DNA from 3 places in the Clostridium lapidicellarium genome. Region 2 is predicted to be linked to each of the others. Evidence: riboswitches for the same ligand, from Rfam matches in the RefSeq annotation. Region 2 holds a riboswitch; each other region holds the start of a gene.
What was found. Region 2 has a riboswitch for S-adenosylmethionine ahead of AB8S09_RS04385 (M20 family metallopeptidase). Riboswitches for the same ligand answer to the same signal wherever they lie in the genome.
Positions count from the first base shown of each region.

Region 1 (8,416 bases), on a different contig from region 2:
ACTGTTCATCTATGGATGTTATGACAGCGCAGGTACTGGCATCGAACCCAAATTTCGAACCTGTATATCCTATTTCTGCAATGGTTTTTCTAACTATCTTTGGTATATCCACATAAGCTTTGGTAGATATCTCCCCAACCAGTAGCACAAGTCCAGTATTTACGACTGTTTCACAAGCTACTCTGCCATACTTATCCTGCTCAAGAACTGCATCTAGTACTGCGTCTGATATCTGATCACAGATTTTATCAGGATGTCCTTCTGTAACTGATTCTGATGTAAATAATCTACTCATTTTAATTCCTCCAATTTATTTTTTATTTAATATTTTCATTTGCATATGATAATTTTGATTTTTTGCCGTGAAGTAATTTATATATTCCCACCATCAACACCACCCATACAGGTGCAATGTAAAGTACAACCCGAGTAGCAGGCAGAAATCCCATCGTGACAACAATAGCTAAAAGATAAGCTATGGTAATATATGAAGAAACAGGGTAAAAAGGCATTTTGAATTCAATCTCAGCATCTTTTCTGGATTTTTCCCTGCGAAATTTCAACTGGGTTACAAGTATGGTACCCCATGCAGTTAAAATAGCTATGGTCGTTGCCGAGGAAATATATGTAAAAAATTTTTCTGGCATAAAATAATTTAAAATTACCGCAATCAGTGCCACAATTATACTAAAGAGTGTACCTACATAAGGTACCCCGGATTCATTCAGTTTTCCAAATATTTTGGGAGCATTGTTGTTCAATGCCAAGCTGTAAAGCATTCTCCCGTTTATATACAAGGCACTGTTCATTCCGGAAAGAGCAGCTGTCAGAATTACAAAATTTATAAATGAAGCAGCTGCAGGGATACCAACTTTAGAGAATACCAGTACAAAAGGGCTTCCGTTTAATCCTATTTTATTCCACGGATAAAGTGCCAACATTGTTAAAACAGAACCTACATAAAAGATAAGTATTCGCCAAAATACGTCATTGATGGCCTTGGGTATGGACTTTTTCGGATTCTGTGCTTCTCCTGCCGTTATGCCAATAAGTTCCACTCCACCAAATGCAAAAGTCACAAACACAAACGAAAGCATAAATCCCTTAAATCCGGTGGCAAAGAATCCTCCATTTTTCTGTAAATTAGAAAATCCAACAGATTGTCCACCGTTATTAAACCCAAATAATATGATGAGCATTCCAAAAATAATCATGCATATTATTGTAACAACTTTTACAAGTGCAAACCAGAATTCAAACTCTCCGTACATTTTAACACCAATCAAATTAACTGCAACAAGTATCAATAAAAATATGAGTGCGGTGATCCATTTGGGAAATTGAGGGATCCAAAACTGGACGTACACTCCCATGGCAGTGAGCTCTGCCATGACAGTAGCAGTAGCCTGAAACCAATATGTCCAGCCCGAAAAAAATCCTGCAAAATTTCCCAGGTAACGCGTAGCATAGGCGCTGAAAGATCCTGAATTCGGTTCGTCAACAGCCAGCTCCCCCAAAGCTCTCATAATGAAAAAGATAAATATTCCACCTATCAGATACGCCAAAACTATGGCAGGTCCACCAGTTTTAATAGCATCTGCAGATCCATAAAACAATCCTACACCTATGGCTCCTCCGATAGCTATCATCTGAATATGTCTGTTCTTCAGATCCTTTTTTAATGATCTACTGCTTCTATAATTGTCCATTTTTATTTATAACCTCCAAATAATAAAAAAATCTATATGTGAGAAGGCATATAGATTTCTACTGCTTCTCATCTTCCAGGTAATACCTGCTGGAATTGGCACCGTGATATACAAAAACTATATATACAGGTTGCCGGGCGTCATAGGGCCAGTCCCTCAAACCACTCTCGATAAGAATTACACTATTTAATTTTATATGGATTTATTGATCGATTGCTAAAAAAAACTTCCCGTGAGAAATCACAGGAAGTATAAATTCCGCTACCTCTCATCTTTCAGGTAATACCTGCTGGAATTGGCACCATTAATTGTACAATTGCATTTGTACAACCGGTTGCCGGACATCATAGGGCCAGTCCCTCCGCCTCTCTTGATAAGAAAACCTATAAATATTATAAATTATTTATATTTAACTTATATTCAATATACAATTCTTTATCCATTTTGTCAATAGAAATTTTTTATTATTCATATAAGTTTTTGCTGAAATATCTGTCGCCCCTATCTGGAAATATAGTAACTATATTTCCCCTGTCTATGGTATCGGCCAATTTCAATACTGCTGCAAGTGCTGCTCCTGAAGAGGAACCAACTATGAGCCCCTCTTTTTTCGCCAAATCCTTTACCAGCAAAAAAGCTTCTTCATCATTTACCTTTATAACTTTATCCACAAGCTTCAAATCCATAGTATCAGGTAAAAAATCATTTCCTATACCTTCAATGGCATACCCATGCTCTTCAGTGCCGCCGCCCAGGGTAGATCCTTCCGGATCAGCCAGTATGGCCTTTATACTGCTGTCCTTTTCCTTTAGATATTTTGCCACACCCGTAAAAGTTCCACCACTTCCCGCTCCTGCAACAAAATAATCAATCTTTCCCTTTAGCTGTTCATATATTTCAGGCCCCGTAGTAAGATAATGAGCCTCAGGGTTATCGTTGTTTTCAAATTGACCCAGAGATATGGAATTTGGTATTTGTTTTAAAAGTTCCCGGGATTTCTCAATGGCACCCCTCATCCCGTCCTTTTCCGGAGTGTGGATAATTTCCGCCCCCAGTGCTCTCATAAGAACCTGTTTCTCTACAGAAAATTTTTCAGGTACCGCAAATATCACTTTATATCCCCTATTCAAGGCTCCCATTGCAATACCAAGTCCGGTATTGCCTGCTGTAGCTTCAATTATAGTATAACCTTTCTTAAGTTTCCCCGCCTTCTCTGCTTGTCTTATCATATAATATCCAATTCTGTCCTTTACACTGCCGCCAGGATTGAAATTTTCAAGTTTAGCATATACATTGATTCCATCCTTCAAATTAAATCTATTCAGCTTCAGTATGGGTGTTTTACCTATCATTTCCTTTATGTCGTCAAAAACTTCCATAATAAAAATCTCCTTTGAAATTTTATTTGATATTTTTCAAGTTCCGGAATTTTGAAAAATAAAGAGCTCCTGCCTCTGTACAGAGGCAGGAGCTTGTTCCCGCGGTTCCACTCTGTTTATATAATATAAATCGCATATACACAAAATAAAAATACGATAAATAAAATAAAACTCTTATTGGTACAATCATACCTCAACATTTTAACGGATGTACCCGCTGAAATCTACTTCACTCAGGTTCGACTCAGTGCTCCAGGATGCACTTCAATCACCTCCCGCTAGGACTTCCTCACACCACATGGAAATTCTCTCTAAAATAGCATTGTGTAATCTACTCTTCCCATCATCACATTCAATATAATTTATATTTTGATGATACTACATAAATTCCAATTAATCAAGTAAAATTTAATATAAATTTTCTACACGATTACTTTGGATAGTTAAGCCTTTTATCTGAAATATTCGTCAGAACTTCCTTGAGAAATCTATTTGCCCAATACTTAGCCATGGGAAGATTCATATCCAAATAATTCCCGCAATCTTTTGGCGCAGCACCTGGTATATCTCCTTCAAAATTTAATATAAACTTATACATTTCCACCAATAGGTCCACAATATCCCTTGACTTGTAATCTCCATGTAGGATCAGATAAAATCCTGTTCTACAGCCCATAGGTCCGAAATATACGGTTTTCTTTCCATAAACACTGTGGTTTCTCAAGAAAGTTGCCCCCAGGTGTTCAATAGTATGAACCTCAGCAGTGTTCATAACAGGTTCGTCATTGGGGCTCGTCATTCTTATATCAAATGTAGTCAAAACCACATCTCCAAATCTATCCTTTCTAGAAACATAAACACCAGGTATCAATTTTAAATGATTAACAGTAAAGCTTGAAATCTTATCCATTATAATATTGCCTCCTTGAATTTAATTATATATTATAAAATTTAAAGTGCAAGACACAAATATCAATTTAACAAATTCCATTTGTAATTATTTAAAATAGTTCATATTCTTAAAAGGATACACTCTTAAAATCACATGTCCCTTAACATCCTTCAAATTTACAGGCCCTATTATTCTGCTGTCAGTACTATTTTCCCTATTATCTCCAAGCACAAAAACATAACCTTTGGGCACAATATACTCCGCGGCAGCTGAATTGCCTTCAGTTACAACTTCTTCCGGAAGATAATTTTCAGTGAGAACTTTTCCATTTAAATAAACCTTTCCGGACTTTATCCCAATTCTATCTCCGGCTATTCCTATAACTCTTTTTATATAGTTGTCTCCATTTTCATCATGAGAGTTGAAAACAACCACTTCGCCTCTATTTATATGTCCAGTTTCAGTACTTATCTTTTCCATAAATATAATATCCTTATCGTTAAAAGTCGGCTGCATGGAAGGTCCTATTACATCAGCCCGAGCAAAGACATAACTTTTGCATACAAATGCCAGTCCAATAGCCAAAATAATGTAAAGAGCATATTCTCCAAACTTCTTAAAAAATCCCTTATCTTTCACAATATCACGCCCCTTCAACTACTCTCATTATAACAAAAATTTACCACATTTCATATTTTAATCTCAAACTTCAATATTTACATATCTTCTATTTCAAATACGGCTCCACATGTATAATTGCATATTTTATTTCAAATTTCGCCTTCAACATACTCTCTATCTTTTCGGTTATTCTGTGACTTTCAAGTACAGTAAGTCCAGCGCTGACGTCTATTACAATGTCAAGTAAAATATTATTTCCATGCACTCTGGCTTTTATATCCTCAACACTTTTTACACCTTCAATCTGATTTATACTTGCAATTATGCTGTCCAGCTGTTTGCTGTCGAAACCATCTGTCAGGCTGCTGGCGGATTCCTTAAAAATTCCTACGCCCGTCTTTATTATCAATATGCCCACTATTACTGCCGCCAGCGGATCTATCCATGTCAATCCAAACTGCGAGGCTATAATTCCACAGGCAGCACCCAAGCTGACCCACGCATCCGAAAGATTGTCCTTTGCCGCAGCCATCAGAGCAAGACTCTTAATTCTAACTGCCTCCTTTTTATTATACCTGTATACTGCATATACCAATATGGTACATAAAATGGAAACCACTGCAGAAATCATATCCGGGGCCTTGGTCTTGAAAAATACAGCCGAATATACGGAATTGTAAAAGACCTCGACTCCAACAGCTATCATTATCAGAGAGGCAACCAATGTAGATACGGTTTGTGCTCTCAGATGGCCGTAGGCATGATCTTCATCGGCAGGTTTTCTCGATATTTTAAGCCCTATAACAATGGCAAGTGAAGCTATTATGTCAGTAGAATTATTGATACCATCTGCAAAGAGAGCCCTGGAATGAAAAATATATCCTACAAAAAGTTTAAACAGGGATAAAAATACATATACTGCAATATTCACTTTAGTTCTTTTTTCGGCAACCTTGATATCCTTATAATCCTCTTCCATTTATTTTCTCCTAATTATATCTTTAATTATAATCTATAATTGTATTTTTTCCAGCTCATCATTTCGTATCCCTAAGTCTTAAAATCAATCCAGTTCTATCCTGATTTTACTTCCGCCCATGCCAGACTCGGCCGGAGTAACTATAAGCTTTGCAGGCATTCTTTCCTTTATAGAATCAAGATGGCTTATTATACCTATAGACAATCTATCATTGTGAATTTTCTCCAGTGAATCAATAACTATTTCAAGCAAATTTTCATCCAGTGTACCAAAGCCTTCATCTAGGAAGAACAATTCCAAAGGTGCCCTGCCTTTCAGTTGTATTTGTGAAGATAATGCAAGTGCCAGCGACAGTGAAGTTACAAAAGTTTCACCTCCCGATAAAGTGGATGCATCTCTCTTTTTGCCCCCATTTTTATAATCTCTTATAAAAAATCTGCTGTTTTCATCAACCTCCAGGCCATAAGCTCCGCAGGTAATTTCCCTCAATTTTCTGTCTGCTTCCAGAGATATATATTTAAGCTGATTGCCTGCAACAAATTCAACAAACTTTTTACCTTTGAACAATTTTTCAAGATCATCCAAAAGCGCCAATTTGTGTTCAACTTTTTCCTTCTTTTTTAAAATATCCTTCAATTGGGAAAGTTTCATATTCAAGGAATTGACTTCTTCCTGCAATTTAATTTTACTCTCATACGAATTTCTCAGCTGAAAATTTTTCTTGTCTTTGATATCCTGTATTTCAATCCACTGCTTTTCTGTCAAAGTCCCTTCCCCTATTTTCCCGCGTAAGTTTTCTATGGTACCTTTCAATTTAACAAGTGAATTCCTATATTGCCCTATCTTTTCATTAAGCCTGTCTATTTCAGATTTCCCTATTAAATTTTCCTTAACCTGGCTAGTATTCTCAAAACTCTGTTCCTTTAAAACTTTTTCAAGTTCTCTATCTTCATCAGATTTTCTCTCGCTGAAGCTCACCAAATTACTCTGGCAGGCTATTATCCTGTTTTTATATCTGTCGTATCTTATGTGCATTTCTTCACTGTCTTTTTTGATCTCAGCATACATCATCTCCACTTTCTTTACATATGCCGATATCTGCTTACTGAGATATTCAAGCTCTGTTTCCTCTCCTGCTTTATTTTTTATACTTCTTTCCCTCTCAACTATATTTTTATTTTTTTCCTGAAATTCAGTCTGCTTTCTACTCAATTTTTCCTTTACATCTGCAATTTCACTGCTAAGTATTTCTCTCTGGGATTGAATTTTAGCAAAATCATCCCTGAGTTTTTCTACCTCAATTTCCAGGTCGGCTTTTTCCCTTTCTCTTTCAATTATTTCATTTTTTTTGCCTATGAAATCTTTAACAGACAATTCAGTTTTCAGTGCACACAGTTCTTTTTCCTTTATCTTAAATTCTTTTTCTTCTTCTCTTAAACTCCGTCTGAATTTATCCAGTTGTATTTCATTTTGTTTCCGTGCTGAAACAATTTTATTGTATTCTATATTCAAAAAATTCTCTTCTTCTTCCAAAATTTTTAACTTTTTATCAAGTTCAGATTTGTTTATATCAAATTCATAGATCTTATCTTTAAGTTGAGCAAATTTATTCTGCATGACATCTGCAGGAGTCAATTTAAAATTTTCTCCAAGTTTGCAGAGTTTTTTACCGTTTTCCTCCAAAATTCCCTTTTCTGAATCAATATTCGTCTTTATTTTTATTATCTCCTCGGATAAAATTTTAATCTTGTTTTGTTTTTCCTCCAAATTCTTTTTCAATTCATTCACAGGTTCCATGTCAACTTCATTTAAAACACTCCCTCCACGATATACAGAACCGCACACAGGACACAAATCACCCTCTGACAGCGTATTTCTCAAAACACTCACCATATTACGCCTTTCAAAGCTTTTTAACTTTTCTTCCAATTTATAGGCTTCAGATTTCAAAGTGGACTCCATACTGGATTTCTCTCTTAACTTTTCCGTCAAATCTCGTATGATTTTTTTATTTTTTTCCGCAGTATCTTTATAATCAAGGTAATTATCCCATTTGCTTTTTATATCCGCTGCTTTTTTTTGAAAATTCAGAAGTGTATTTTTATCCCCCGGACAATTTTTTATAAGTTCATTCAACTTACTTTCAATCCTGTCTATAATTTTTTGTTTCTCATTTACATCTTTAAGCATGCTTTTCTCTTTTTTCAATTCATTTTCAATAGCCACACTGCCGCTATCTATATTTCCAATCAAATCCTCTTTTTGATTCGACAAATTTTTATAATCATTCAGCAGAATAATTCCATCATCTATTTTTTTCTTGTATTCTTCGGACATCTTAAGAGAATTTATCAGCTTTTCTTTGGAGTCTATATCATCTGATAATTTTTGGGCATATCTTTTATTTTTTGCTTTTTCATCGTTCTTCTTCACAAGCTCTTTTTTCAAGCAGACAATATCACTTTTTAAGTTTTCCTCCTGCTGCTGAAGTTTTTTAAGAAGCACACTTTCGTCAATGGCATCTAAAATTTTCTGCTGTTTTAACTTTAATTTAGGCAGCTCATCATGTCTTTTTTTTTCAAGCCTGTTCAATTCAGCACAAACCTCATCTCTGTGCTGTGTTATATTAGCCATTCCACCATTTAAACTTGAAAGCTCTTCTTTCAAAATTTTTACCTGTCTAACGGTATCTTCATAACTGTCCACGTAAGGTTTGACTTTTAATGCAGATTCGGCCATTGCCACCTTTTCTTCATATTCATTTATACGGCCTCCCTCTTTCATAAAAGACTTTTGCTCATCTATTTTTTCATGCAACTCTCTTTGAAATTTCCAA
Region 1 covers NZ_JBGFFE010000025.1:5,885-14,300, reverse strand. The annotation lists gene metK (methionine adenosyltransferase) at 1-295, opposite strand, end outside; gene AB8S09_RS13415 (amino acid permease) at 318-1,709, opposite strand; SAM riboswitch class I at 1,775-1,886, opposite strand; SAM riboswitch class I at 1,975-2,089, opposite strand; gene AB8S09_RS13410 (PLP-dependent cysteine synthase family protein) at 2,174-3,088, opposite strand; gene AB8S09_RS13405 (S-ribosylhomocysteine lyase) at 3,519-3,998, opposite strand; gene lepB (signal peptidase I) at 4,086-4,619, opposite strand; gene AB8S09_RS13395 (cation diffusion facilitator family transporter) at 4,708-5,580, opposite strand; gene AB8S09_RS13390 (SbcC/MukB-like Walker B domain-containing protein) at 5,665-8,416, opposite strand, start outside.
Region 1: it holds a riboswitch for S-adenosylmethionine, as region 2 does, so the genes downstream of both, AB8S09_RS13415 (amino acid permease) here and AB8S09_RS04385 (M20 family metallopeptidase) in region 2, are expected to answer to the same signal.

Region 2 (8,416 bases):
TCCAGGATTTCAAAAATTCCTTTATTTTTCGGGAAGTTCTCTTTTCCTCATACCCCAGTTCGGGATACATATGAAGATCCCTCCTGACATCAACAAGCTTCTCCTTCATAGATTTTGCAATTTTTAAAAAATCTTTATCCATATAATCAATATTTACCTCCAATGAATTTGGAATTATTCCCATCCTACTTCTATTACGTCCCCATCTGAGAGGGCGTCATAATAACCTGCATTTTCACCATTCAGGCGCAAAAATAGCTTTCCCCTTACTCTAGTTAAATCAAATTCTATATGGTTAAATATATCTACAAATATATATTTCCTTTTTCCTGTGAGTACCACGTTTTTCCCATTTGCAACTACAGTTATCTCATTAGCAGCAGCTTTTAAGTTTTCACTTTCTGTTTTCGGTTCTTCCTTTTTAGACGGAGAATTTTCAGTTACCCTGTAGATCCTGTCCCCTTCATTTATTATATAGTTTTTGTCTAATTTTTCGCCGTTCAAATAATATATTAAATTATCTTCATCGTCATTATCCGAAAAATATTTTTCATAATCTCCGAGGGTTTTGGGAAATGCTATGTTTACATTATCCCCTTCATTTATATAACTGTCAATCTTAACTTTATTTCCGTCTATATATGCCAGGGGTTCTAAATTTTCTATTATGTCGTTTACAAAAAAACTTATGGAATAAACTTTTTGTACATAGTCTGTAATTTTAGGTGCAGCTTTCTTACCATTTACTGCATACTTTATTTCTATGTTGTCTCCTTCTTTAACCTTATCATCCATGGTCTTTTTCAAGCCGTTTATAGTTACCTCGGCATTGGAAGCCAGGGTTCCAAAAGCCACCCTTTTAATATCGTTTAGTACAAATCTTATATTTTGACCGTTTTTACCTATAAGATTACCGGGATCTACACCGGCCTGCAGCATGACGTCCATTACAGTATGGTTATGGGAATTAAACAGACTCACTACATTTCCATTCAGAATAACATCTACAAATCCATGTCCCAATCTCCTTATAGAAACCAAAGCTATACCCAAAACCGTCACCCCTGCACTTCCAAGAGAATTGTCCCTGCAGACGCAGTCCTGTACCGAATGTCTGTCCTTTATTGCAATTCTGTTAAGCGGCAGATTCAATTTTTCAGCTATAAAATCTTTCAACTTGGGAGTATGCGCTCCTCCTCCTACCAGAAAAACCGCACTGGTCGACCTTCCTCCATTCAATTCCACAATGCTTTCACCAATTTCATCTGCTATTTTCTTTACGGCAGGACTTATCAGCTTCACTACATCTTTGGAAGCAATTCTATTTTCCATTCCTAGAACATCTGTATAAGTTATATCCTTCACTTTACCACATTGCTTCTTTATTTTTTCACCTTTATTGAAATCCACCATATATTTTTGCGATATTATTTCAGTAATTTCATCGCCGGCCTGAGGTACCATGCCATATGCACTCACGGTATTCTTGTCGCTTATAGCTATATCAGAAGTTCCCGCCCCAACATCAACCAAAGCCAGATTCAAAAGTCTCAAATTTTGGGGTAAGGCAGCTTCCATAGCCGCTATAGGCTCCAAAGTCAAATTCACCACCTGAAGTCCCACTTTTTCCATGACGGAATATAAACTGTCAATTACGGAACGTGGTAAAAATGTAGCTATAATCTCCGCCGATATTTTTTCCCCTCTCTGATACATAAGATTCCCTATGAGGTAGTTATTCAGATAATACCCCTTTACACTGTATCCAACACAATACAGCCTTCCTTTCGTATCTTCATTCACCTTTTTTTCTGCAGATTTTACTGCAGTCAATTCCAGACTTCTTATAGTATTTCTGTCTATTTCCTTATTATAGTCAATTTTCATTTCTTCCTTTACGGACACAGTTCTCAAAAATCTTCCTGCAGCAGCTATTGACACATTTTCCAATTTTATATGTAAATCCTTTTCTATTTTATTTTTCACTGCATTTACCGCGTTAGCCACAAGACTTACATCGTGTATCTGTCCGTCAATCATGGCTCTTTTTTCATGTTCCACATAGTATTCGGATATTACAACGAATTTTTTATCTTTAACTATACCTGCAGTGCCTATTACAGATCTCGTCCCTATATCTAGTGCAAAGACCACGTCCTCTGGGTTTAACTCTTTCAAATCCATAATGTTTACCTCTTTTTTCATAGTTTAAGGTGTCATAATATTGGCGGGAACATACTCCTCCGCCTAAAATTATTATAAATAATTATAAAATATTTGTAAAATATAAGTCACCGATATGTATAGGCGCACGAAAGTGATTATTGGATTTATATTAGGATAAAGAAAACGCCGGCCATGATTATATGCCGGCGGATCAATATTAGTTATTTCTAAAAGACAGGAACTTCTGCACCTTTGTAGGTTTCTTTTATAAGCTGCTTTATCTCATCAGTCTGATAAGCTTTGACTACTTTTTTATAAGTAGCATTATTTTTGTCCTTGTCTCTAGCTACAATTACATTTATATATGGTTTTGCATTTTTACTTGATACATTCTCCAGATAAATTGAGTCCTTGACAGGATTAAGCTTGGCATCTATGGCTACACCGCTGTTTATTATGGCTGCATCAACATCTTGAAGCGTTCTTGGAATCTGAGTTGCAGCAAGTTCTACAAATTGAATTTTCTTTGGATTTTCCGCCACATCCTGAATTTTAGGCAATAGTCCAACTCCTGATTTCAATTTTATCAAGCCTGCATTCTGAAGCAAGTTCAGCCCTCTGCCTTCATTTGTAGGATCGTTGGGGATAGCTATTTTTGCACCTTCCTTGATATTTTTAAGAGATTTTATTTTCTTTGAATATACGCCGAGTGGTGCGAGTACAGTTTCACCTATAGAACTGATTTTCAGATTGTGTTGAGATTTAAATTTATTGAGGTACGCATAGTGCTGAAATGAATTCAAATCAATTTCTCCTTCGGAAAGTGCCATATTAGGACGTACATAATCTGTAAAACTTACAATTTGCAGATCAATATTTTCCTTTGCCAGATTTTGTTTGACCTTATCCCAGATTTTATGATCATCACCGGTTATACCTATTTTAACCACCTGCTTTTTATTACTGCCAGTAGCCTGTCCTGTGCTGCTTGAACCGCAGCCTGCCAAAACTCCCAAAGATAATACAATTGTTAAAAATAATCCTAAAAATTTTTTCATTGTTAAAGACCTCCCTTAGTTCATAAACTTAATGTGTTGTCAATCTTGATAAAGTATCTCCTATGAATTGAATGACATTTACAATAATCAAAAGCACAATTATAGTAGCTACCATGACATCTGTTTGAAAATACTGGTATCCATAACGTATAGCAAAATCACCAAGACCTCCCCCTCCTACAGTACCGGCCATAGCGGACAGACCGATAAGGCTTATAACTGTTATTGTAAGGGAATGAATAATTCCAGGTAATCCTTCGAGGAGCATTACCCTGAATATTATTTCAAAAGGACCTGAACCCATTGACTGTGCTGCTTCAATTACTCCATTATCCACCTCAAGCAGTGACGATTCAATTTGTCTGGCAATGAAAGGCGTACACCCGAATATAAGTGGTACTAAAGCACCTTTTGTGCCTATGGTAGTTCCTGCCAAAAGCCTTGTGAGGGGAATTATGGCCGCAAGAAGGATAATAAATGGTATGGACCTGAAGATATTTACTATCTTGCCAAGTATACTGTTGACAACTTTATTCTCCAATATGCCCCCTTCTCTTGTCACAACCAATGTTATTCCCATTATTGTCCCGACTATTGTCGATATAATTCCCGAAATGGCCACCATGTAAAATGTTTCAAATATTGCTTTTATCATTTCAGGATATAGATTTACTAGATTTGGCGCTATTTTTGCTAGAAATTCACTCATTTTATCACCTCAAAGATTAATTGTTGCCAACTTTCAATTTGACATTGTCCTTTTTTTCATCCAGGTATTCCACCTTTATATTATTTTCTTCTAGATATCTTATCGAGCTGTCTATTCCCTCAGTTGTGCCGTTTAATTCCACAACCAGATTTCCTATGGGAACATTTTGGATAATCTCTATATTTCCAAATAGTATACTGGCGTCTACCTTAAACTTTCGGGAAACTTTTGAAATAAAGGCTTGGGCAGTTCTCTGGCCTGTAAAAGATATTTTAACTATGCTTTCCCCCTCGGTTATCTGTTTTAATTTTCCCAAAGAATTTTCTTTCCTGAGAAAATCATATATTTTGTCATAATGGAACAGAGAAGATATAAATTTTTTAGTTATAGGAGCTTTGGGGTTCGTAAACACATCTATTATATTTCCCTGTTCCACTATTTCACCAGAGTCTATAACAGCCACTCTCTGGCATATTTCTTTTACTACCTCCATCTGGTGAGTTATAACTACTATGGTCAATTTCAATCTATCATTGATACTTTTTAAAAGCTTTAAAATCGATTGAGTTGTCTGCGGATCCAGAGCCGATGTGGCCTCATCACATAAAAGCACTTCTGGATCATTGGCCAGGGACCTTGCAACCCCGACTCTCTGCTTTTGTCCACCGCTTAACTGTGATGGATACATCTTTATCTTGTCACTTAATTCAACCAATTTCAAAAGGTTATTTACCTTTTTTTGTATGTCTTTTTTGCTAAATCCCTTTCCCTTCAGCGGATAGGCTACATTTTCAAATACAGTTCTATTTTTCATCAAATTGAAATTTTGAAATATCATTCCTATTTTTTCTCTACTCTTTCTCAGATCCCTGGAGGATAAATGAGTGAGATTTTTCCCATTTACAATCACCTCTCCGGAAGTTGGTTTTTCCAACAGATTTATACAGCGAATCAAGGTACTCTTTCCTGCCCCACTATATCCTATAATTCCAAAGATCTCACCCGCCTTAACATGCAGGTTGATATTTTTTAAAGCCTGAACCTTACCGGTTTTATTCTTATAAACTTTGTTGATATTCTTTAGCCATATCATTCTTTTCACTCCTTTAGAAACAGTAATTTCATATATCAAGATGCATTTGTATTACCGAATGAATATTACCAATATTTTTAAAATAATAGCTTTTGAATAAAATAATATATCCCCTTCCAAAAGAAGGGGATATATGGAATAAAAAAACCCTCGGAAGGGTTTTTATACCTTTCCTCATCTTTCAGAACAACGTTCTGCTGGATTTAGCACCATCACATAACAGACATATGTGGTTGCTGAAACTTCAACGGGCCAGTCCCTCAGTTTCTCTCGATAAGGATATGTTAAATTTTTGTGACTTACCTTATATGCTAGATTATACAACTTATTTTCATTATGTCAATATCTAATTCAAAATAAATTTTTTTGTTGACAAAATTCATTTAAAGCTCTATTATGATTATTGATAAATTTAATAAAAAATTCTTATCCAGAGAGGTGGAGGGACAGGCCCATTGAAACCTCGGCAACAGACTTTGTTTTAAAAAGATACTGTGCCAATTCCAGCAGGTTTGTTTTTACAAACTTGAAAGATGAGAAGGGAATCATCCATCTCTTCTTTATCTCAAAGAAGATTTTTTTATGTTCAAAAAAGAGGAGGATTATTCATGAAAACAGGATATATCAAGGATTACCAAAAGGATATAATAAATGAAATTGAAAACAAGAGGGATGTCTATATAGATATGAGCCATCAAATACACGACCATCCTGAAATAGGAAATCAGGAAATCTTTTCTTCCGGATTACTTGTAGATACTTTGGAAAAAGAGGGCTTTTTTGTAAAAAAAGCTTTAGCCGGACATCCAACTTCTTTCATAGCGAGAAAAAAATCTCGTAAAGGTCCTGGTACGGTTATTGGACTTCTAGCAGAATATGACGCGCTTCCCAACTTAGGACATGCTTGCGGTCATAATATCATAGCTTCAGCAAGTACAGCTGCAGCTATATCGCTGTCGAAACTTATAGATAAAATTGGTGGAGAAATTGTGGTATTTGGCACTCCTGCCGAAGAAGGCGGTGAAAACGGCAGTGCAAAGGCAAGCTTTGTAAAGCATAATCTATTTGAAGGCGTAGATGCATGCATGATGATTCATCCTTCCAATAACAATTATGGAACAGTTAAATCCCTGGCAAATGATCCAATTCAGTTTGAATTTAAAGGAAAAGCCGCACATGCAGCAGCTTGTCCTGAAAAAGGGATAAATGCCTTAGACGGGGTAATCCAGTTGTTTAATGGAATAAATGCTTTAAGACAGCACGTTACAAGCGACGTGAGAATACACGGCATTATAACCGACGGCGGATCTGCACCAAACATTGTCCCAGACTATGCTAAAGCTAAGTTTTTCATACGTGCCTCCAAACGGAGTAGCTGCAATCAAGTAACAGAAAGAATTAAAAATGTCGCCAGAGGAGCAGCTCTTATCACAGGCGCTAAAGTCAACATAAGCTTTTTTCAAAATAAAATAGACAATTTTCTAGTCAATAATACGTTTGATAAAATATTTGAAGAAAATTTAAACCTGATCGGGGAAAACTTTATAGACGAAATTCCCGAAGGGCTTGCCTCGACAGATGCAGGCAATGTAAGCCATGTAGTTCCCACTATTCATCCACATATAAAAATAGGCAGCAGCAAATTAGCGGCTCACACTCCTCAATTCAGGGAAGCTGCCATATCAAAACAGGGAGACGAAGCTCTTATAATTGGAGCCAAGGCATTGGCATTAACAGGTCTCACTCTTCTTACAGATAAAGGCAGGTTGAATGAAATAAAAGATGAATTTAACAGGCAGCATTCTTAAAAATATTTACAACTTTTACACTTCGGAGATAGATCTGTACAAAAACAAATCTGTCTCCACAATTTATTTTGGCATCAAATTGTTTACCAGGAGTATATAACGCCGTCGCCTCTCCAATCTGTGCCTCCGAATAGAACTCCAGCTTCATTTCTGAATATTATCTGTCCTCTCCCAAATACATCGGTATTAATTTCATAATTTACATAATGACCTTTTTCATATAAACTTTCTGCCAGATATGGTTGAAACTGCTTCTCAAGTTTTACATTTTTCCCCGAAGTCCAGAACCACCTTGGAGAGTCTAATGCAGCTTGAAGATTCAATCCAAAATCAATAATATCCATCAGAACCTGGATATGTCCCTGAGGCTGCATAAATGCCCCCATAACCCCAAAAGGCCCTACCGGTTTATTATCCTTCATCAAAAATCCTGGAATTATGGTATGGTATGGTTTCTTCCCAGGTTCAAGAGAATTTATATGATTGTGATCAAGCGAAAAACTATTTCCTCTATTGTGCAGGGCAATGCCTGTCCCAGGTACAACCAATCCGGAACCGAAACCCATGTAATTGCTCTGTATATAAGAAACCATATTTCCCTCACCATCTGCAGTGGCGATGTAAACAGTTCCTCCATCCATATTTTTGTATATCTTCGGCATAAAAGCAGTTTTCCCTATTTGCTTTCTTCTTTCCTCCGCGTAGGACTCTGACAATAAATCTTCTATATTGTTTTTCATCTTTTTCGCATCTGTGATATACTTTAAAGAATCTTCAAAAGATAATTTTACGGCCTCAATTTGCTTGTGACAAGTATCAGCAGAATCTTTTCCCTCAAATTTAAATCCCTTTAATATGTTAAGTGCCATCAAAACAGTTATTCCCTGAGCATTGGGAGGCATTTCATATACATCATATCCCCTATAATCTGTACTTATAGGTTCTACCCATTCAGGATGAAATTTTTCCAGATCTTCTTTTCTTATATATCCTCCGGTATTTTTTGAAAATTCATCTATTTTTTCCGCCAGTTCACCTCTATAAAAATCTTCTCCCAGTGTCTCGGCTATAATTTTTAAAGTTTTTCCGTGATCCTTTAAGGTCACAATTTCTCCTATTCTCGGTGCCCTTCCTTCAGGTGCAAAAGTTTCAAACCAATATTTAAATTTATCCTCTTTTAGATAGTGTTTAAATTCCCTGTAGGATTTCTCCCAAAGGCGTCCAACAGTTGGAGTTACAGGATAACCTTTTTCCGAATATTCTATGGCAGGTGTCAAGAGATTCTTAAAAGAAAGTTTTCCAAACCTTTTCCACAGTGCCGACCATGCAGCGGGGATTCCGGGGACATTTACAGTTTCCCATCCGAATCTCGGCATCTGTTTATATCCTTTTTTTCTTAATATGTCTATAGATATATTTCTTGGAGACGGGCCGCTGGAATTTAAGCCATAAAGTTTCCCCCTGTAACATACTATTGCAAAAGCATCTCCCCCGATTCCATTGGAAGTCGGTTCACATACAGTGGATGCAGCTGCTGTGGCCACGGCGGCATCCACTGCATTTCCCCCATTTTTTAAAATTT
Region 2 covers NZ_JBGFFE010000003.1:158,210-166,625, forward strand. The annotation lists gene AB8S09_RS04360 (M20 metallopeptidase family protein) at 1-142, opposite strand, end outside; gene AB8S09_RS04365 (cell division protein FtsA) at 175-2,184, opposite strand; gene AB8S09_RS04370 (MetQ/NlpA family ABC transporter substrate-binding protein) at 2,394-3,224, opposite strand; gene AB8S09_RS04375 (methionine ABC transporter permease) at 3,253-3,933, opposite strand; gene AB8S09_RS04380 (methionine ABC transporter ATP-binding protein) at 3,950-5,026, opposite strand; SAM riboswitch class I at 5,198-5,306, opposite strand; SAM riboswitch class I at 5,450-5,566, shown strand; gene AB8S09_RS04385 (M20 family metallopeptidase) at 5,635-6,834, shown strand; gene AB8S09_RS04390 (gamma-glutamyltransferase family protein) at 6,918-8,416, opposite strand, start outside.

Region 3 (8,416 bases), on a different contig from region 2:
GAACTGCATTCTCCAGGTCCGCGGCCTTTCAGTGAAAATTTTTCACAGGCTCCGAAATCAAAATATATATCCGGATCTTCAACAAATTTATCCACATTGGTGTATTTGTTTATAAGCTGTTGTATGTCTTCGGATTTGTTGCCCAAAAAATCATAAAAATTTTCATGCCCGGAATTTAATTTCAGTTTGGCAAGCTCATATATGAATAACGGTACTTTCTTTACAGGAACATCCCCATAATCATCCCCCATTCTGGCTATATTTGATCCCACTTTACCTCCAAAGGATATGGAATACATAGGTACGAGCCCATTTTTCGTACGCTTGGCTCTTCCATGAAGGCCTATGGCACCTTTTTCATGCTGGGCACAGGAATTTGGACAGCCTGATATAAACAATCTTGGCAGTGCATCTCTTAATTCAGATGAGGCACCTTCAAATTTTTTCTTTATGGCTTTTAAAAGATTTTGTGAAAGACATAATCCAAGCTGGCAGGTGGAGGCGCCAACACAGGTTACAGAATTGTCTATATTGTATATGGAAGTAAAGGTACCCGTTATTTTTATGAGGTCTTCAGCATCTTTTTTCTTTAAATCCCTTATAAAAAAGCCCTGGGTATTTGTGACCCTGATGGATATTTCATAGTTCAATTTTTCTATAAAATCAAAGACTTTATTTAAATTTTCCACTTTTAGATTCCCACTTTGAGGATGAATGTAAACAGAATAATAACCTTTCTGTTTCTGTGGGAACAGTACATTTCTGAATTTCCTGTCTACTTTTATATCTCGGACTATTTTAGCATCAGAATGCAGTATAAATTCATTTTCATCCACTTGTATGTTGAGATCGCCTTTTTTCTTTAATTTGCGTATTTCCCCTTCTAATTCTTCAACAAATTTTTTTCCACCTAATCTCATGAGTATGAATCTTATTCTGGCTTTGTTTTTGTTGGTTCTGTCTCCCTCTGCTTCAAATACGTTTTTAAGACCCTGTATATAGTAGAGTATTTCATCTGCAGGTATAAAATCACTTAATTTTAAAGCTACTCTTGGGCTTCCGCCGAATCCTCCGGCTCCATATACCTCAAAACCTCTTTTGTCATTCACTATTTTTGCAATAAAACCTAGATCTGATATGGTTACATTGCCTGTATCTTTTGAGCTGTTGGAAAAGCCTATTTTGTATTTTCTGGGCATATTCATGGTAGTTGGATCTTTTATGAGATAGTTAGTAGCTGCCTTCATGTAAGGTGTCACGTCAAAGACGTCATCTATTGAAACACCTGAAAGAGGGGAACACTCCACGTTTCGTACGGTATTTCCACCAGTGCCCTTTGTTATTATGCCAACTTCTATAAGAGAATTTAATATTGGATAGGCATCTTTTAAATCCACACTTTGAAATTGAATGTCCTGTCTGGAGGTGAATTTCAATTTACCTTTTGAATATTTTTCGGCCAACTTGCTTATATGTTTGAACTGCTTTAAGGATATGACCCCTCCCGGTATCCTGGTTCTTACCATGTAGGTTTCTTTTTTCCTCTGTTCATATACCCCCATGGAAACCCTGAAGGCTTTAAATCTTACGGGATCTATTTTATCATTTAAATATTCTTCAGACTTTTCTTTTATGTCTTCTATGGATTTGTAATGATCTTCATTTATTTCTATCATAATTTCACTCCTTTTTAAATTATTTTGTATTCAGGTTTTTTAACATTTTTGTCCTTGTCAATTTTAAATAAGTTAAATACCGGCTTTTCTTTTTCAAGAGATAAAATTCCATATAATATTTTATCATCAAAAGCGAGCCTTTTATCTTCTTTGGATGGTCTGGAAGGTGAATACGGGTGGGAATGATAATTTCCAATCATACTGAGCTTTGCAGTTCTCATAAGTTTTACAGCTTTGAACTGTTCGGCGGGATCCATGGAAAAATGCTTACTGCTGTGATCCTTATTCGTCAAAACATATATTTTTTTTATGAGAATATCTTCGCCGTGGTTTAATCCTGCAAGATAACCACAGCATTCATCTGGAAATTCATTTCTGGCCTGCTCTAAAATTTTTTTATACTGTAGTTTGTCTATATATATCATAACCGTCACTTGCTCGATTTCTCTGTTTTAAGATCACAAGCAGCCTGCTTATAGTCTATCAATTTTTTTATCGTGGGGTGATCACCGCATACTTTACAGCTTTTGTTTTTAGATACCTTTATTTTTCTAAACTCCATTTTAATCGCATCGTAAGTTAAAAGGTATCCGGCAAGATTGCTTCCAATTTTGAGTATGTACTTGAGAGCCTCTGTTGCCTGAAGTGTTCCTATAATTCCACCCATTACGCCCAGAACACCTGCTTCCCTGCAGCTTGGGACGACATTTGCTGGAGGCGGCGATTGAAAAATACATCTGTAGCATGGAGTGCCATTATCAGGTATGTAAGTGGTGAGCTGTCCTTGAAATCTTATTATTCCCCCGTGGGAAAATGGTTTCTTGGAAAATACACAGGCATCATTTATTAAAAATTTGGCTGGAAAATTATCTGTACCATCTATTATGAAATCATAGTCCTGATCTTTTATTATATCCAGTATATTGTTTGAATTTACAAGCTCATTATAAGTTATTACATTTACATCCGGATTCAATTTGTTTATGGTTTCCTTTCCGGATTGAACCTTGGGTTTTCCAACGTCTTTTGTCTGGTGTATTATCTGCCTTTGAAGATTTGAAAGATCAACTACGTCTCCATCTACGAGACCCAAAGTCCCCACTCCTGCAGCGGCAAGATACATTGCAGCCGGCGCTCCCAAACCTCCTGTACCTATTATGAGAATTTTTGAGTTCAAAAGTTTTTCCTGGCCTTCTACACCTACCTCAGACAGAATTATATGTCTTGAATATCTTTCTATCTGATCTTCGCTAAAATCCAATGTTTCCACCTCCCATGAAGTATAAAAAATCAATCTTGTCATTTTCTTTTAAAACAGTACTGCTGAAATTGTTTCTGTCCACAAATTCATCGTTTAACTGTACGGAAACCATATCCGGCATTTTTACATTTTCTGTTTTTAAAACTTCTGTTACAGTCACCCCTTTCTTTATGTCCTTGCCTTTTCCATTAATTGTTACTTTCATAGTACCCTCCTTATTGATGAATATAGGATTTTATCTTTTAACCGTTTTGGGAAAAAGACTTTATATTTATATCTTAAGACTTTGACAAAATAAAAAACTTTCCTGTTTTATAATTTACAAGAAAGTCATTTTATAATTTTCTCATCTTTCAGGTAAATTATATAACCTGTTGGAATTGGCACCTTTGAAATAATCAGGTTGCCGGGCGTCATAGGGCCAGTCCCTCTGCCTCTCTTGATAAGAATTCAATATTTAATTTATTAAATACTAACACATTTAAAATAAAATTGTCAATAAACGTAAAAATCATATTGACAATTTTGAGAAAGTGGTATATTATATAAAATAATTCAATTTCTAAAACTTATGAGAGGAAAGAGTAGATAGAGGAATTTAGTTTAAGCGAGTCCGGGGCAGTGAGAGCCGGGTGCTGTAGCCTGTATTGAATGGGTCTTCGAGGTGCCCTGCGAAATGATAGTAGCAGGAGACGGTAGTCTACCGTTAAAAAGACAGGGTATCGAGTAAAATCCGTACCTGAATGAGATAGTTTGTAAATAGGTGGTACAGCGAAATTTTGCATTTCGTCCTTTTGGATGGAATGCTTTTTTTGTTTATCAAAATCTATTTTTCAAATTAATAATGGGTGGCACCGCGGTCATTTCGTCCCAGTTTGTGGATGAAATGGCCTTTTTGCATTTAATATCAATTTATTTGGAGAAAGGTGGTAAAATGATAAATTTGTCTGAAGGGGAGTTTTGCAGTTATAAAAACTTGAAGAAGAATTTTCCGCTGTTCATGAAAAGCAGCGGGGATGAGACGACTCCTATAAGTATTTATTACAGTTTAGCCGGAAAAAATAAATTTCTGCTTGAGAGCATACATTCTGAAAATGAGATAGGCAGGTATTCTTTTATAGGTGTGGATCCATATATGAAAGTGAGAAGTTGTGGAAACGACATATGTGTGGAAAAAAAAGGTTCATTAGAGAAAGTGAAAGGAAAAGTACTTGATTATATTAGAAAATATTTGAATGTTCCCTATGAGACTTTAGGCCTTTCCATTCCGTTTACAGGAGGGGCAGTAGGGTATGTGGGATATGATATTGCAAGGCAATACGAGAAGCTGCCTGATGAAAATAAAGATGATATTCAGACTCCGGAATCCTATGTGATGTTTTATAAAAAGTTTATCTGCTATGATCATTTCAAACATGAAATTTATTTCATTTACAATTTTATGAAAGGGGATAGTGTGACTTATCATGAGGTAGAATTTCAGCTGGAACAGTTAAAAAATATGGTAGGCAGGGGAAATTCATTTCATGAACTTGAGGGAAAAAATGCGGCAAAACATGTTACTTCCAATGTTACGGAAGAAAGATACTGCAAAATGGTGGAAAAGGCCAGAGAATATATAAAGGCAGGCGACATATTCCAGGTGGTTTTGTCCCAGAGGCTGAAGTCAAAGAGTATTTCCGATCCCTTTGACGTGTATAGAAGGCTCAGATCTGAAAATCCATCCCCTTATCTGTTCTATATTGATTTTGGAGAATTTAAGATAGCAGGGTCGTCACCTGAAAGTCTTGTATCTGTGAAAAACGGAAGAGTGACCACCAATCCCATAGCGGGCACAAGACCAAGGGGTAAAAATGTAAAGGAGGATATAAAACTCAGGCAGGAACTTTTAAGTGATGAAAAAGAGAGAGCAGAACATGTCATGCTGGTGGATCTGGGAAGAAACGATATAGGAAAGATAAGTGAATTTGGTAGTATAAATCTGGATAAATTTATGGACGTAGGCTTTTGTTCCCATGTAATGCACATAGTTTCAAAGGTGTCAGGCAGGCTGAAGAAAAATTTGGGATATATAGATGCATTGATATCCTGCCTTCCGGTGGGAACTGTATCCGGAGCTCCAAAGATAAGGGCAATGGAAATAATTGACGAACTGGAGGACAGCAAAAGGGGAATATATTCGGGAGCTGTAGGGTATTTTTCCTTCAATGGAAACATGGATACCTGTATTGCAATAAGGACCATACTTTTTAAAGACGGGTATGCCTATGTTCAATCAGGGGCAGGTATTGTCTATGATTCCGTTGCTGAAAATGAATATAGGGAAACACTTAACAAGGCCAGGGCCATGATAGAGGTGATATAATGATACTTTTGATAGATAATTATGATTCTTTTACCTACAATCTCTACCAGTATGTTGGAGAAATCTATGAAAATGTAAAGGTGGTGAGAAATGATCAGATATCTTTGAGGGAAATAGATGTGCTGAATCCGGATGGGATAATACTTTCTCCAGGACCTGGAATACCTGAAAATGCAGGTATATGTATAGATGTAGTCAGGAAATTTGGAGCTCGGATACCGATTCTGGGAATATGCCTTGGACATCAGGCCATAGGCTGTGCCTATGGGGGCAGAGTGGTGAGAGCGGGGAATATAATGCACGGGAAAACATCCCAAGTGGCTTTAGAACAGAGTGAAATATTTGAACATTTGAAAGATTCCATAGATGTGATGAGATATCACTCTCTTGTTTTAGAGAGAAAAAGTCTTCCCGAGGAGCTTGCTGTAATTGGCGAAAGCCTTGATGACGGGGAAATAATGGCTGTAAAACATAAAAAGTATAGAGTCTATGGACTTCAATTTCATCCTGAGTCCATTCTTACGGAAAATGGGAAGACAATTATCAAAAATTTTGTGGAGGGGATTTGCAATGCTGCAGGAAATAATTGAGGATGTTATAGGTGGAAATGATCTGGGAGAAAAAGAAGCTTATGCTTCCATGAATGAGATCATGCATGGAAGGGCAACTGATTCTCAAATAGGAGGATTTTTGATAGCTCTCAGAATGAAAGGAGAAACTTCTAAGGAGATAACAGGCTTTGCCAGGGCGATGAGGGACAATGCCCTGACCTTAAAGCTTGATTCTGATTATGTCATCGACACCTGTGGAACCGGCGGTGATGGTGGAAAGACCTTCAATATATCAACTGCAGCTGCAATAGTTGCGGCTGCTGCAGGAGTGAAGGTGGCAAAGCACGGTAACAGGGCAGTGTCCAGTAAAAGCGGGAGTGCAGATGTACTTGAAAAGCTTGGATTTGATATAAATTTAAATCCGGAGGATGCCAGAAGAAGTATAGATGAAAATGGTATGGCATTTCTCTTTGCCCAAAAGTATCACAGTGCCATGAAAAATGTGGCAGGTCCAAGAAAAGAATTGGGGACAAGAACTGTGTTCAACCTTCTGGGGCCGCTTACGAATCCTGCCTTTGTAAAAGGACAGGTGCTTGGAGTATATGATAAAGACTTGACTCATCTGACGGCTGAAGTGCTTATGAATCTGGGATGTGAAAGAGCTCTGGTGGTTCACGGAGAGGACGGCCTCGACGAGATAAGCACTACATCTAGGACTTATGCAAGTGAGCTTAAAGATGGTAATATAAAAGATTATACTATAAATCCGGAAGATTTTGATATCAAGGTCTCCAGCATGGATGACATAGCAGGCGGCACAGCTTTTGAAAATGCCAAGTCCATAGTTGAAATTTTAAAAGGCGGTAAAGGTCCCAAAAGGGATATTGTGCTTTTGAACAGTGGAGCGGCACTTTATATTGGGAAAGCTTCCGGGAGTATAGCAGAGGGAATAGATATGGCAGGAGAAATTATAGATTCAAAAAAGGCCTATGAAAAGCTGCAGGAACTTGTGAATTACAGGATATTGTAAGGAGGTGATAAATAAAGTGATACTTGAAGATATAATTGCAAAAAAAATACCCAAGATCAGACGGGAAAAACAAATTGTACCCGCAGCAAAACTTGTTAAAAACTTTAATGATTCGACAAAGAGGGATTTCAAAAGAGCACTGGACAAAAGAGGGATATCCATTATTGCCGAGATAAAAAAAGCTTCTCCTTCAAGGGGAGTGATACTAAAAGATTTTGATGCAGTGAAAATAGCAAGAATATATGAAAAATTGGATATAGATGCAGTTTCCGTACTTACAGAAGAAAATTTTTTCCAAGGAAATGATAGATATATAGGTGAAGTTAAAAAAGTAAATTCAAAACCTGTACTGAGGAAGGATTTTATAATTGATCCATATCAGATATATCAGTCGAAGGCTCTTGGAGCAGATGCCCTGTTGCTTATAACTGCAATTTTAAAAGATAGATTGAAAGAGTATTACAAGCTGGCGGAAAAAACTGGGCTTCAATGTCTGGTGGAGGTTCACGACGAGAGGGAACTTGAAACTGCACTGCAGACGGAATGTAATATCATAGGTATAAACAATAGAAATCTAGAGAATTTTTCGGAGAATTTAAAAAACACAGAAAAACTTATAAAAAAAATACCTTCAGGTATTACCGTGGTATCTGAAAGCGGGATAAAAAACGAGGAAGATGTAAGATATCTGGAAAGTGTTGGAGCAGATGCAGTGCTTATAGGCGAGACCTTTATGAGAAACGTAAATAATGTATCCAGACTCCATGAATTTGTAGGTAATATAAGAATATCAAGTTTTAAATATTAAAATTCAAATATAAAATATTAAATTTGGTAGATTTTCAGTCTTAGCTGAAAATCCTCATTAATTGTGAATTGTAAATTGTTAAAGTTTGTTCTTTGAACTTTATAATAAAGTGGCAGCATTTGAACAAGTATGGGGGGTGCAGCCTGTGACTCTGGTGAAAATATGCGGGATAAGGAGAAGCGCTGATATAGAAATTTTAAATGAACTGATGCCGGACTATGCAGGATTTATATTCTGTAACAGCAAAAGAAAAGTAACTGTAAGTGAAGCAGAAGAGCTTATAAAAAAATTAGACATCAGTGTCGGAAAAGTGGGAGTCTTCAAAAACAATGATGTGGATGAGGTAATTGATGCAGCCCGATATTTGAAATTGGATGTAATTCAGCTCCATGGAGACGAAAATGAAAAATATCTGAATTGTTTGAAAGCTTTTAATATATGGAAGGCAGTTCATATAGATGTAAATCAGGGGTACAGTGAGGATATTGTGCAAAAAATACACAGTACATGTAAGCTGGGAATTGAAGCCTTGCTGCTGGACAGCAGTGTAAAAGGCAAAAGAGGCGGTACCGGAATGAGTTTCAACTGGAATGTATTGAAGGATATTCATATAGACAAAAAATTGGTTCTGGCAGGAGGGCTTAATTCAGGGAATATTGTTCAGGCCATAAAAATTGTTAGACCGCAGGTGGTAGATGTGTCCGGCGGTGTAGAGGAAAATGGTA
Region 3 covers NZ_JBGFFE010000004.1:103,606-112,021, reverse strand. The annotation lists gene AB8S09_RS04945 (ferredoxin-like domain-containing protein) at 1-1,676, opposite strand, end outside; gene AB8S09_RS04940 (M67 family metallopeptidase) at 1,691-2,101, opposite strand; gene AB8S09_RS04935 (HesA/MoeB/ThiF family protein) at 2,107-2,937, opposite strand; gene thiS (sulfur carrier protein ThiS) at 2,927-3,142, opposite strand; SAM riboswitch class I at 3,281-3,386, opposite strand; gene trpE (anthranilate synthase component I) at 3,872-5,302, shown strand; gene AB8S09_RS04920 (anthranilate synthase component II) at 5,302-5,892, shown strand; gene trpD (anthranilate phosphoribosyltransferase) at 5,873-6,883, shown strand; gene trpC (indole-3-glycerol phosphate synthase TrpC) at 6,900-7,691, shown strand; gene AB8S09_RS04905 (phosphoribosylanthranilate isomerase) at 7,837-8,416, shown strand, end outside.
Region 3: it holds a riboswitch for S-adenosylmethionine, as region 2 does, so the genes downstream of both, thiS (sulfur carrier protein ThiS) here and AB8S09_RS04385 (M20 family metallopeptidase) in region 2, are expected to answer to the same signal.